DNA from 4 places in the Thiomicrorhabdus sp. genome. Region 1 is predicted to be linked to each of the others. Evidence: predicted binding sites of a transcription regulator. Region 1 holds the regulator's gene; each other region holds the start of a gene.
What was found. Region 1 encodes PhoB, which activates phosphate uptake and scavenging genes when phosphate is short. Its sites were predicted from a motif close to GNNTGTCATAAAACTGTCANAT; they were not measured.
Positions count from the first base shown of each region.

Region 1 (3,188 bases):
CAAAAAAGGGCATTTTATATGCCCTTTTTTGCTCTTACTTTAGTGTTGTGTTGCTACTCTTGTGTTGCTACTCTTGTGTTGCTACTCTTATGTTGCTGTTTTTATAATTACCACAAATTACCAGGCCTGGTATTCTGTTATGTGAGCACTGGATAAATATCAAAAGACAATCGTGTTTTTCGTATCTTTGATATTAACTATTAGACTCTTTCACTTGCAATAATCAAAACTTTTTACTGAGCAAGAGTTATTGGAAACTCACAGCGGAAAGTACTCCCCTTACCAAGCACACTTTTAATTTGTAAATAGGCGTTATGTTTTTCTAAAACATGCTTAACAATCGCTAATCCCAAACCGGTTCCACCCGTAACACGTGAGCGATCTTTATCCACACGATAAAAGCGTTCTGTTAAACGAGGGATATGTTCTTGAGAAATACCTAACCCATTGTCTTCTACTTCAAATACCACGTGCTTCTTATTGGCAAACCAACGCACATAGATATCACCCCCGTCTGGCGAGTAACGGACCGCATTAGACACCAGGTTCATAAAGACACTTTTTAGAGGTTCAGGATAACCATTGATTTTGAGCGTTTCATCAATCTCAAAGAAAAATCGATGACTTTCTCCACCTAACTGCTGAGCATCAGTTTCAAGTTGTTTTAATTTTTTAGGCACATCAACCAGTTCTTTTTCAGCCGTAATAGACTCTGATTCAATAGTGGATAGAGTGAGTAAATCTTCAATAATAGACTGCATTCGATGTGATTGAGTTTCCATATGTTCGAGAGGTAAACGCCAGTTTTGTTGGTGTTCTCCAGGCGTGTCAAGCATGACCTCTAAATAACCTCTAAGCACGGTGAGTGGTGTACGTAATTCATGAGAGGCGTTGGCAATAAAATCACGGCGAATCTGAGCTAACTGGTAAAGTTCGGTAATATCTCTAACCACTAAAAGTTTGTGATTTTCAAAATATGGAATAATTTGCATTTGATAAGTACGTGACATTTTATAGGCAGAGTTCACCGTCAACGCATTTGAGAAATCTCGTTTTTTGAGATATTGAATGAATTCCGGTTGTCTAATAACGGATTCAATTTTACTGCCTTTATCTTGACGTCTTATACCTAAAAGAGACTTAGAAACGGTGTTAAACCATTCAATATTGTTGCTTTGGTCAAGTGAGACAATTGCATCAGGAATGAGCATTGAGGCTGCTTTAAATTGCTCTGATTTATAAAAATTCAGGTCGGCATGTTTTTCTAAAGCTCGTTGCTTCTTAGACACTAAATAAGTTAGTTCACTCCAAAAACCTGAAGCGGGAGGATGAGTATTTAGCTTACGGGCATCCATCCAGTCTTCAAATCTTTTCATGCTCCATAATTGACGGGCCATGTAAAAAACAATGAAAGCCAACAATGTAGCCAACCAGAAACCAGTAATCCAGGCAAAAAACAGCATTAACCAAGCAATGGTCACAATCCAGGTTAATTCACGCTTAATACCGTTAGTCAGCAAAATTAATCCTCAACAACCGAAAAGCGATAACCAGAACCTCTAATAGTTTGAATATAATCCGCAACATTAGTTGGTTCTAATAACTTACGTAAACGTCTGATATGAACATCAACCGTACGCTCCTCAACCACAACGTTAACGCCCCAAACATGATCCAATAATTGTGCTCTTGAAAAGACTCTATTTGGATGCGTCATAAAGAAATGAATTAAATTGAATTCCGTTGGTCCCAATCTTACTTCTTCATCAGCAACGTAAAAACGGTGTGACTCTAAATCTAAACGCATACTACCCGCTGTAAACTGATTAACGTCAACCTTTTCATTGGTTTGACGTCTCAATAACGCTTGAATACGGGCGATTAACGCTCTAGGTGAAAACGGCTTTACTACAAAGTCATCAACACCAGAGTCAAACCCTTTAACTTGATCTTCTTCTTCACCACGTGCCGTTAGCATAATAATGGGAATTGCTTTTGTTTTATCATTTTGACGAAGCCTTTGAGCTAAAGCTACTCCTGGAGTTCCTGGCATCATCCAATCTAAAAGAATTAAATCAGGTGCGTCGTTTAGGGCAATTTTCCAACCTTCTTCTGCATTGTTTGCCTCACTAACAAGGTAGTTAGAGGCTGTTAAAGTAAACTTTAACATATCACGGATAGCAGCTTCATCCTCGATAACTAACACTTTATTTTGCCCCATAAAGACTCCCCAAAAGTTAATAATTTATATTTATTCTTTACTTAAAGTACTTAAAAATGAATCTAATTTTTCAGAATTCATATGACGAACATCTTTACCTTTGACTAAGTAAATAATACTTTCGGCAATATTTACAATATGGGCTGAAATACGTTCACAAGCTCTTATAGAAAAGAACATTTGCATTATATATTCTGCTAAGTCTTCTGTATTATTATTCAAAGCTTCATTGATTTCTATTAATGCTTTCTTTTTTATCTCAGAAATTCGATTATCGTCATCAAAAACATCACCTAACTGAGATATATCAAGTTGTGCAAAGGCATTTAATGTTTTTTTAAGAACATCTAAATCAATTGACACCATTTCCATAAGGGCACCATAACCAGGCAAAACCTCGCAAGGTACCTCTTTAACTTTAGACATTTTAGTTGCCAGTTTTGATGCATTAACAGCCTCATCACCAATTCGCTCTAAGTCAACAGCAATACGAATAGAACTGACTACCAAGCGCAAATCTGAAGCAGTTGGTTGTTGTCGTGCCAATACACGTGCACATAAACGATCAATCTCTAATTCTTCTTTATTAACAATCTTATCAACTTGTTTAATCTCTTTAGCTAAACTCTTATCTTCACACTTAACAGCTTCAACAGTGCTTTTAATCTGAGCCTCAACAAGCCCACCCATTGAAAGAATGTGATTAAATAGTTCTTCTAAATTCTGATTGTATTGACCAGAGATGTGGGACTTAAAAAGTTCTCTTTCCATTTTGTTATTCCTATGCACAAGTTTTAAAAACAGTAATCAAATGGTTTTAAAATGTTTTAACCATATCGACCAGTAATATAGTCTTCAGTTCGTTTTACTTGCGGATTGGTAAACAAACTGTCGGTATCGGTGTATTCAATTAAATCACCCATATACATAAAGGCTGTGTAATCAGATACACGTGCCGCTTGTTGCA
Region 1 covers NZ_OY759719.1:2,468,131-2,471,318, forward strand. The annotation lists gene phoR (phosphate regulon sensor histidine kinase PhoR) at 234-1,520, opposite strand; gene phoB (phosphate regulon transcriptional regulator PhoB) at 1,523-2,221, opposite strand; gene phoU (phosphate signaling complex protein PhoU) at 2,252-2,992, opposite strand; gene pstB (phosphate ABC transporter ATP-binding protein PstB) at 3,049-3,188, opposite strand, start outside.

Region 2 (3,188 bases), 200 kb from region 1:
TCATGCGTATTGCTAATACATCGGGGTCTGTTGCGGCTTTGGCCAAAAACTCTATGACTGGCGTAAAAGAGTCATATGGATGATGTAATAAAATGTCTTTTTGTTTGATTTTATCAAACATATTGTTGCTTTCTTTATGACGAGTAAACAGTTTAAAGGCATTTTTAGATGGGCGTTGTTTCATAGAAACATTTTTTTGGGTGTATGGCGCAAACTGTAAATCTGGACGATTTGCCATGCCTGGTACCGCATCTAATCGGTGCAAGTTTACTGGTCCATTTACTTCATATAGAGCACTTCTGTCTAACTTAAAACGGTCTAGAAGGTAATCAATCATGTGAAGCGGGCAGTTATCAGCTACTTCTAAACGTACTGCACCACCATATTGGCGACCACTTAACTCGCCACGCAAGGCACTCATTAAATCATCAACCTCTTCTTCATCAATAAAGAGGTTAGTGTTTCTGGTAACACGAAATTGATAACAGCCTGTAACCGTCATGCCTGGAAATAATCGAGAAACATTGGCATGTAAGATTGAGGATAAAAAGACAAAATCATTTTCGCCATCAGTGGCTTCTGGAGGTAGCTTAATGATGCGTGGTAGTGAGCGTGGAACAGGAACAATCGCCAAACCATTTGAACGACCAAAAGCGTCTTTACCTTCTAAAGAGACGATAAAATTAAGCGTTTTGTTTAATACCTTTGGAAAAGGGTGAGAAGGGTCTAAACCTACTGCACTTAACACTGGTTGTAATGACTGCTCAAAATAGTCACTGAGCCACTCTTTGTGTTGGTCAGTCCAGTGATTGCGGCGAACAAAACGAATGTTCTCTTTTTCTAAAGCGGGAATAAGGATATTGTTTAAAGTGTGATATTGATCTTCAACTATGTCATGTGCCGTTTCACACAAAAAATGGACAACATTCGTGGCGGGTAATTCGTCCGGAAAAGTCAATGCATTTGGATCTTTTGCAAGTTCTAATAAACTGGCTAAACGTACCTCAAAAAATTCATCCATATTGCTACTAGAGATACACAAATATTTCAAACGCTCTAATAAAGGAATTTGATCATTTTTGGCTTGAGCAAGTACGCGTCTATTAAACTCAAGCAAGCTTTTTTCACGGTTGATATAGCGTGGAAAAGTCTCTGCCGTTTCAGTAACAGCTTCTATTACGTGCTCGGTAACTTGGTTTTCAGACATTTTATGGTTCAACTCTCATCATAAATAAAGACAATTTTATTATTTTAGCTCTTTTAGAGAGCGAATACAGGCTACTAATAAGAAATTATTATGACAATCTTAGCAGGCAATATATATTTACAAGTAGTTAAAACATTATGTTTGATTTATCCAGAGCTTACAAAAGGTAACAGAATCAATGGATTATAGGGATGGGTGCAATTATCTTTTGATGAGGTCTTAAGATGAGGAATTAAGAAGAGGTATTAAGATTTTTGGTTGCTTTTGTCATCAGCCTGTTTATCTGGATGTTCTAAAGAGTCATCTTCGAGGTGATCTTTACAATTTGACTTACAACCGCAACTTGGCACTGGATCAATTCCACCTGGGTTCGCAGGATGACAGCGGCCAATTCTTTTTATGGCTAACCATGAGCCACAAATTACCCCATGGGTTTTTATGGCTTCGATCGTGTAGCTTGAGCAGGTTGGGTAAAACCGGCATCTTGGCCCGAGTATTGGGCTTATAAATAATTGATAAAATCGAACTAGGCCAATAATTATCAAGCTTATAGGGTTACGCATCAGTAGCCTCTATCGCTAAATTAGGGTGTTTGTAATAAAAATTAAGTTGGTTGTTTCTTAACCAGGCTTCAAGTTCGCTTATTGCGAGAGGTCGACTGATAAAGTACCCTTGAGCAAAATTGCAGTGCACATTTTTTAGATAAAGCAATTGCTCTTGGGTTTCAACGCCTTCGGCCACCACTTTCATACTAAGACTGTGAGCTAAGTTTAAAATAGCCGTAGTAATAATAATATCTTCTTCATCTTGTGGAATCCCATCAATAAATGATTTATCAATTTTTAAAATACTCAATGGGAATTTTTTTAGATAGCTCAAAGAGGAATAACCTGTTCCAAAGTCATCAACCGATAAACCAAAACCACTAGAACGAATTTGATTAAAACGTGCAATATTTTCATTAACGTTATTCATAACCGTGCGTTCTGTTAATTCAATTTCTAGTAGGTGGTTGTGAATATTTGAGACTTCCATCAGCTTCCTTACAAAGCCGATAAAATACGGGTTTTCAAACTGCACACTACTGACGTTCATAGCGATATGCAAAGAATCAAATTCGGTATCTTTCCATGCTTGAAGTTGGGCAATACAAGTTTTTGTGACCCATTCACCAATTGTAAGAATTAAATGACTTTCTTCAGCAATAGGAATAAATTTATCAGGTGCAACAAAACCTAAAACAGGGTTGTTCCAGCGAATAAGAGCTTCTACCCCAATTACCTTACCAGTTAGTAAATTAATTTGAGGTTGATATACCAGTTGAAATTCATTGTTTTGAACAGCTTTTCTTAGGTGTTTTTCAATTAGGCTTCTTTCTGCAACACTCTCTTCCATGGCATCGTGGTAGATGGAGTAGGTGTTTTTTCCTAAAGATTTTGATTGATACATGGCAGTATCAGCATGTCTAAGAAGGGTGTCGAGATCTTCACCATGTTGTGGGTACAGGGCAATCCCAATACTGGTTGAAACTTGAAGCTCATCTTCTTCAATTTTAATAACGCGTTCAATTTGATTGAGCAATCGTAAAGAAATTTGTGAACTAGTTTTTTCATCACTGTCTTTTAAAAGAATAACGAATTCATCCCCACCAAAACGGCAAATATGGCACTCTCCATTACTGCTACGTAAGGCGTTTTGAATACGTTTTGCAACTACTTTTAATAATTCATCCCCAATGTTATGGCCAAGGGTGTCATTAACCTGTTTAAAACCATCTAGGTCCAAAAACAGCAGTGCAAAATGGCCTGAAGGTTTGTTGTTAATTAGTTGGTTAACACTTTCCTTAAAGTAGGTTCTGTTTTCAAGCTGGGTTAGAGGGTCAAAGTAAGCCATTTTGGTAATAGCTTCTTCCGTTTTTCGCTGATAAGTTATGTCTTTTATAAACAAACTGATTTCTGTTTTGTTTTGAATATTCAATATA
Region 2 covers NZ_OY759719.1:2,669,090-2,672,277, reverse strand. The annotation lists gene ppk1 (polyphosphate kinase 1) at 1-1,207, opposite strand, end outside; gene yidD (membrane protein insertion efficiency factor YidD) at 1,453-1,770, opposite strand; gene ACORJQ_RS12085 (EAL domain-containing protein) at 1,763-3,188, opposite strand, start outside.
Region 2: a site for PhoB is predicted at 1,285-1,306, ahead of ppk1 (polyphosphate kinase 1). Genes of this name have one in related genera too.

Region 3 (3,188 bases), 640 kb from region 1:
AATCGCGACTAATAAACTATAAAAATAAGCATGCAAAGCACCTAATGCATGTACCGTAAAAAACGCAAAGATAGGAAACCACGACTCAATAATGGTTAAACCAAAGGTATAAAACTCGCCTTTAGTTTGTGAACTCATTGCCATTACTTTAGATTTTGCACTTTCATTCATTCTATTTAATTACTCAGCAAGTGGTTATTCTGTTTAAACGGAATCACTAGTCGTTTTATAGACTAGCTTATGGACCTCAATAAAATGCTCAAAAGAATCCGCTATATTGTATTGTTCAATATGTGCTCTACTTTGTTGAGACCAGGCCTGTAAAATCGCTTCATTTTGTAAAGTATTACATAAAGCGTTTATCCAATCTTGTTTTTTATTGGCTTCAATAATCAGTCCAGTTTCATTCTCTAAAACCAATGATTGTGGCCCACCAATATCAGAAACCAAACAGCCCATTCCGCTAGCTTGAGCTTCCATAATGACCTGCCCTAAAGTATCGGTAATAGATGGAAACACAAACAAATCTGCGGAAGCATAAATCTGAGAAAGTCGCTCTCCGGTAACAGGCCCTAAAAAATAAGCATGGGTATTACGCAACTTGTCTGCCCATTTTCGATAACGACCTTCACCAATCATCACCAAATCGGCTTTTAAATCTGGATTTTCTTCACAGAATTTTGTCCAAACATCGACTAAAAACGGAATGTTTTTTTCAATATTGATTCGCCCAACATACAGGACCTTTTTACGACCATTCAATAAACCATAGTGTTGCCAAACTTCATTTAACTGATGCTGGGGATGAAACTTATCTAAATTGGTTCCAGGCGATAACGCTGATGCACGAGTGTAATCAATCTCAATATCACTCGCCATCACTTCTAAATAACTCTCTGATCTAGAAAAAACGTGAATAAACGGCTTATAAAATCGAGCCATTAACTTATCCGTTTGATGCTTTACCCATTTAAGGCCGCTTAAATCATACGCATAGGCCGGAAAATCCGTATGGTAAGTTCCCACCAATGGATAACCTAATTTTTCAGCCACATTCTTAGCCTGCCAACCAAAAGGCCCAGGTGTTGAGATATGCACAATATCTGGCTTTAACTCATCCAACTTGGCTTTAATGGCTTTTTTATTAGGCAACACCAAATCAAGCTCTTGGTAAAACGGCATTGGCACTCTAAAACGGTAAGGTAAATTATGAATGTATGGTTGCTCAGCCAACTCTTTAGGGGTTGAGGTGACAATGTGTAATTCAACGCCTGTCGTTGCCAATGTTTTATGAGCAAGCTCACCCATATCTTGAATAAAACGCGACACACCATTTAAATCGCCAAGGGTATCGGTAAAAAGCACAATCCTCATTTATAAAGCCTCATATCTGATTGATACAACATTCTGCTAAAACTATTTGATATAACTATTTGATATATCTACTTGATACGAAAAACATCTAGCAAATGAATATCAAATAAATAGTAGCAATAATAGGCTTCACAAAAGCAAAACGTATGACGACTAAATGACAGGTTTATGAACAAAATAAATTTTACCAGGCCTGGTAAATTGACAATAAATCAAAGTGTATTTTTAAAAGCTTATTCAAATAAAACTTCAAACAAAGCTTCAAATAAAACTTAGCTTAATATAGGAATATTAAAACCCGTAGAGATGCCTAATAGCATCAACTGCACACCAATAACAGTAAGAATCAACCCCATTAAACGTGTGATGATACTCATACCACCTTCTCCAATAACGGTCAAAATTTTAGAACTAAAAATAAAACAGGCAAAAGTAATGAGGCAAAGCACAAAAAATACCGATACCGTAACAATAATTCCCGTAAAACCGCCTGTGGCAGAATAATTCATCGCCGTCGCAATCGTACCTGGACCAGCCAATAATGGCATTGCCAATGGAGATACCGCAATATCGCCTTCATCACTGTTTTCAGCTGAATGTAATTTTGAGCCAGAACCATTCAACATATGATAACCAACAATAAAAACCAAAATACCACCCGCTATTCTTAGAGCTGGAAGGCTGATACCAAATGCTTGAAATATGAATTTACCGAGTAAAGAAAAGGCTAAAATCACCACAAAAGTTATCACAATAGCTTTTGCGGCAACGCGAAACTGCTCCGATGACTCTTTTTCTCCTACCAGGCCTACAAATGCGGCTGTATTAGCGATTGGGTTCATAATGGCAAAAAAACCCAAAAACACAGTAATTATCTGCGTATATAAATCACTCATCTCATATCTCTTAGTTATTCTTTAATTATCAATATTGGTTATTGATTGTACTTAGCCAGCAAATAAAAACGTAGCTTTTTAACGAATATTTATTTAGAAGAGCTTTATAAGTTTTGTACTGAAATACAAAATTAAAATAATTGCATAGGAAAATGCAATGAAGAAGTTCATCAAGGTTAAAGTAAATATATGTTTATGTTAAGCTTTTAATTGTATGATTGATTTTAACTCAAAGAAGAGGTATCAGTATGAATACAACCATCGGCTATGCAATCCTTGCAGATCTCGGAAACATTAAAGTCTTTTCGATTGATCAAACAGAGCAAAAAACAGTTTCGTTACACGCTTATCAGTCTATTGAAAATGCCGAAAGCCACGCTAAACTCTCTGAAATCTATAGCGATAAAGCTGGAAACTTTTCCAACTCAGTCTCAAGCAGACAAAGTTCCTATGAAAGTAAAGAAGGAATGAAGCAAACTCAACAGCTAATCGAAAATTTGAGTGCGTTTATCAATGAATTTGCAGAGCAGCATAATCACAAACTCTACCTGTCCGTATCGAATCCTATTCACACACAAATCAAAGAAAAACTAAGTGATTCAACTCTTGCCAAAATCAAAGCCTTTTTAGCTAAAGATCTTACCCAACAAAAAATTGAAAATATAATGAAAGCCTTTGAGCTCTAAAAACTGCAACAATCAAAAGCTAAAGTTAACTAGTCATGTTAAATCGGGGTTCTGTGCTAGGCTTCGCTATAAGCTAAGCCGCTAAGCCATAACCCTAAGTACAACTTCAACCCTGACAGCTCAGCGGTTGAAAACCTTAATTTATCCGCCACGTAAATTATCCGCCACATAAACATAAGTCATAAATCACAAATAAAGATGGCAAGTTAAATATCGCTCATTAATTTATGTA
Region 3 covers NZ_OY759719.1:1,826,116-1,829,303, forward strand. The annotation lists gene ACORJQ_RS08065 (DMT family transporter) at 1-171, opposite strand, end outside; gene ACORJQ_RS08070 (glycosyltransferase family 4 protein) at 205-1,374, opposite strand; gene ACORJQ_RS08075 (MarC family protein) at 1,647-2,270, opposite strand; gene ACORJQ_RS08080 (host attachment protein) at 2,519-2,956, shown strand; gene hxpB (hexitol phosphatase HxpB) at 3,163-3,188, opposite strand, start outside.
Region 3: a site for PhoB is predicted at 1,530-1,551, ahead of ACORJQ_RS08070 (glycosyltransferase family 4 protein). Genes of this name have one in related genera too.

Region 4 (3,188 bases), 310 kb from region 1:
TATTCAACTTTGGGGGGGCGATTAAAAAATTTGCATCAAACTTTTCTTCATAAGAAAAAGTAATTTTTATAATTACCCCAAACTCATTACTTAATCTATTAAGATAACAACGTATCCAAATGATTACAAAGGCGTAATTCATTCATATAAAGACTTACTAAAAAGAAAATTTACGCTAAAAAGGTTTTATTTATGTCGACTTATCTCATTGCTCCCGATAGCTTTAAAGGTTCATTAGACGCCTCCAAGTTCTGCGAAATCGCCACCCAGGTCATTCAAGGCATTGAACCCGATGCTGTGGTATTTTCGCGCCCCATGTCTGATGGTGGCGAAGGTTTTATTGATAGTTTTGTTTGTGCTGGTGCCGGTCAAGCTAAATCAGCTTGGGTATCTGGACCTTTAGGCAAAAAAACCAAAGCCAGTTTTGCCTGGCAAGAAGAGAGTCAAACCGCCATTATTGAAATGGCCCAGGCTTCTGGCATTACAAAAATAAGAAAAGAAGAGTTAAACCCTTTAAGTACACACACTTACGGTACTGGCCAATTGATTCAAGAAGCCATTAATTTAGGAGCCAAAAAAATCATTTTAGGCTTAGGCGGTTCAGCCACTAATGATGGTGGTGCAGGTGCATTAATGGCTTTGGGTGTGCCTATGTTAGACAGTAAAGGCCAGGCTATTAATTTAGGTGGCCAAGCTTTAAAAGATCTAAGCACTATTGGCGAAATACCTGATCATCTTTTAAAAATAGATTGGCAAATTGCTTGCGATGTCACCAATCCATTGTTGGGTGAAAGCGGAGCAACAGCCATTTTTGGCCCGCAAAAAGGCGGACAACCTCATCAATTAGCGGTATTAGAAAATGCCCTCACTAACTACGCTCAAGTGTTAGAGAGCCATGCCAAAACAGCGATTCATTTAGAACCTGGGGCAGGAGCCGCTGGCGGTATGGCTGCTGGTTTTATGGGATTGTTAAATGCTACTTTAGTGCCTGGTTTTGATGTAATTAATGAAACCCTTCAACTAGAAGAGTTAATTAAAACCCAAGCGTTTGATTACATTATTACTGGTGAAGGCCGTTTTGATAACCAAACCCGTTTTGGCAAACTGCCGTTGCGTATTGCTCAATTAGGTCATCAATTTAACATTCCAACCATTGGTATTTGCGGAAGTCTAACCTGCTCAGTTGAAGACTTGCCTGAATTTAAAGCCATCTTTAGCATTGTGAATAAAGTCATGGATGAACGCGAAGCGATGAGCAATGCCGATTATTTATTACAGCAAACGCTTTTATCCGTCGTACCGCTTCTTGGTAAGTAAGTTGTACTGATTAGATAAACAGATTATCAAATCGTTGGATTTCAATTTACCCTGTGCTTAATCAACAAAAAGGCCACAGGGAATACCAGGCCTGGTAATTTTAAGTTTTAAATGCGTTAAATTCACCTGTTGTAAATTCATCTTTATGTTACACAAGCGTAACATTGTAGTAACACCCGCCATTTATGATGCTCAATAACATTCCACGTGTTTATTATTGGGCAAAAACCATGACAACCTCCGCAATTGATTTACCTGACGAAAACCAAAAAACCGCTAATAAGAAAACCGAAAATAAAAATACCCGCAAACTTTTAGACTCAGCTGTAAACAATACCTCGATATTCTCTCGTAAAGGATTTTTAGACCGCCTTTTTACCGCCTGGTTTAATCGTCTAGTCTATCCCCAAATTTGGGAAGACCCAGAAGTCGATATTAATGCCTTACAAATCAATCAAGATTCTCGTATTTTTACTATTTCGTCAGGTGGTTGCAATGTACTTAACTACTTAACAGAACAGCCACAAAGTATTGAAGTCGTCGATTTGAATGAAGCCCATATTGCTCTCATTAAACTCAAGCTTACCGCCATTGAACACCTACCAAGTTATGAGTCATTTTTTGACTTTTTTGGACGTGCGGATTTAGTAAAAAACCTAGATCGTTATGAGGCGTACATCAAACCTCATTTAGACTCAGAATCGCTGGCCTATTGGGAGTCTCGTGAACGTCCTTGGAGCCCAAAACGTATTAGTTACTTTACTAACGGCTTTTATAAACATGGCTTGTTAGGGCATTTTATTGGTCTTATTCACTGGACTGGCAAACGTTTTGGTCACGACATTTCTAAAATTATGCAAGCCCGCACATTAGTAGAACAAGAACAGCTTTTTAACCAACATGTTGCCCCTATTTTCGATACCAAGTTACTTAAGTTTTTATGTAATCGTTCAATGGTGATGTACAGTTTGGGTATTCCGCCTTCTCAATTTGATGAAATGAACCGTGACTCAAAAGAGGCCCAAATTGGTATGCACTCTTTGCTTAAAGAACGTGCTAGACAATTAGCTTGCGATTTTCCGTTAGAAGATAACTACTTTGCTTGGCAAGCATTTAACCGAAGTTATGACATTAAAAAACGTCAGGCGTTACCACGCTACCTTAAACACAATTATTTTGAGAGTTTAACCACGCATTTTAATCGAGTGAATGTCACCCATATCTCAATGACCCAACGCTTAAAAGATTTGCCAGACAATAGCCTAAATGCTTACCTATTTTTAGACGCTCAAGATTGGATGGATGACAAACAACTGACCGAACTATGGCAAGAGGTTAACCGAACTGCTATGGATAATGCCCGTGTCGTATTTCGCACTGCGGGCGATACCTCGCCTTTAGAAGAGAAGTTACCACACAATATTCTTAGTGAATGGCACACAGATTCTTTTGATAATGCTAACTTTACTAAACAAGACCGTTCTGGCATTTATGGTGGTGTGCATCTTTATATTCGTAAAGCGGTGAAGTTGCATGATCACAACTCACACAATCATAATTATCAGCAAGAAGTTTTATAATTATGGATATAACACATCCATCAATTGCCTATATTGAAATTTTAAAACAGCTAGGTATAAGCCAAGCCATTCATAATGTACAGACCAAACTGGATGTACTGATTGTGGATGGCGAGCCAGTACCAACAACTCTTAACAATCAGGAGTTTGATAACAGCTATGTATGTTCTCCTTACACGGCTTATATCTCTTATGCTGAAGATGAGTTGCAACTGATTAAATCTCACTCTCAGCGTAGACTGTTTTGGGTAGCGATTCGCATTGCAGAAAAGTTATTAAAACTGGCTAAAA
Region 4 covers NZ_OY759719.1:86,391-89,578, forward strand. The annotation lists gene ACORJQ_RS00335 (glycerate kinase) at 193-1,317, shown strand; gene ACORJQ_RS00340 (BtaA family protein) at 1,548-2,897, shown strand; gene ACORJQ_RS00345 (GNAT family N-acetyltransferase) at 2,900-3,188, shown strand, end outside.
Region 4: a site for PhoB is predicted at 1,461-1,482, ahead of ACORJQ_RS00340 (BtaA family protein). Genes of this name have one in related genera too.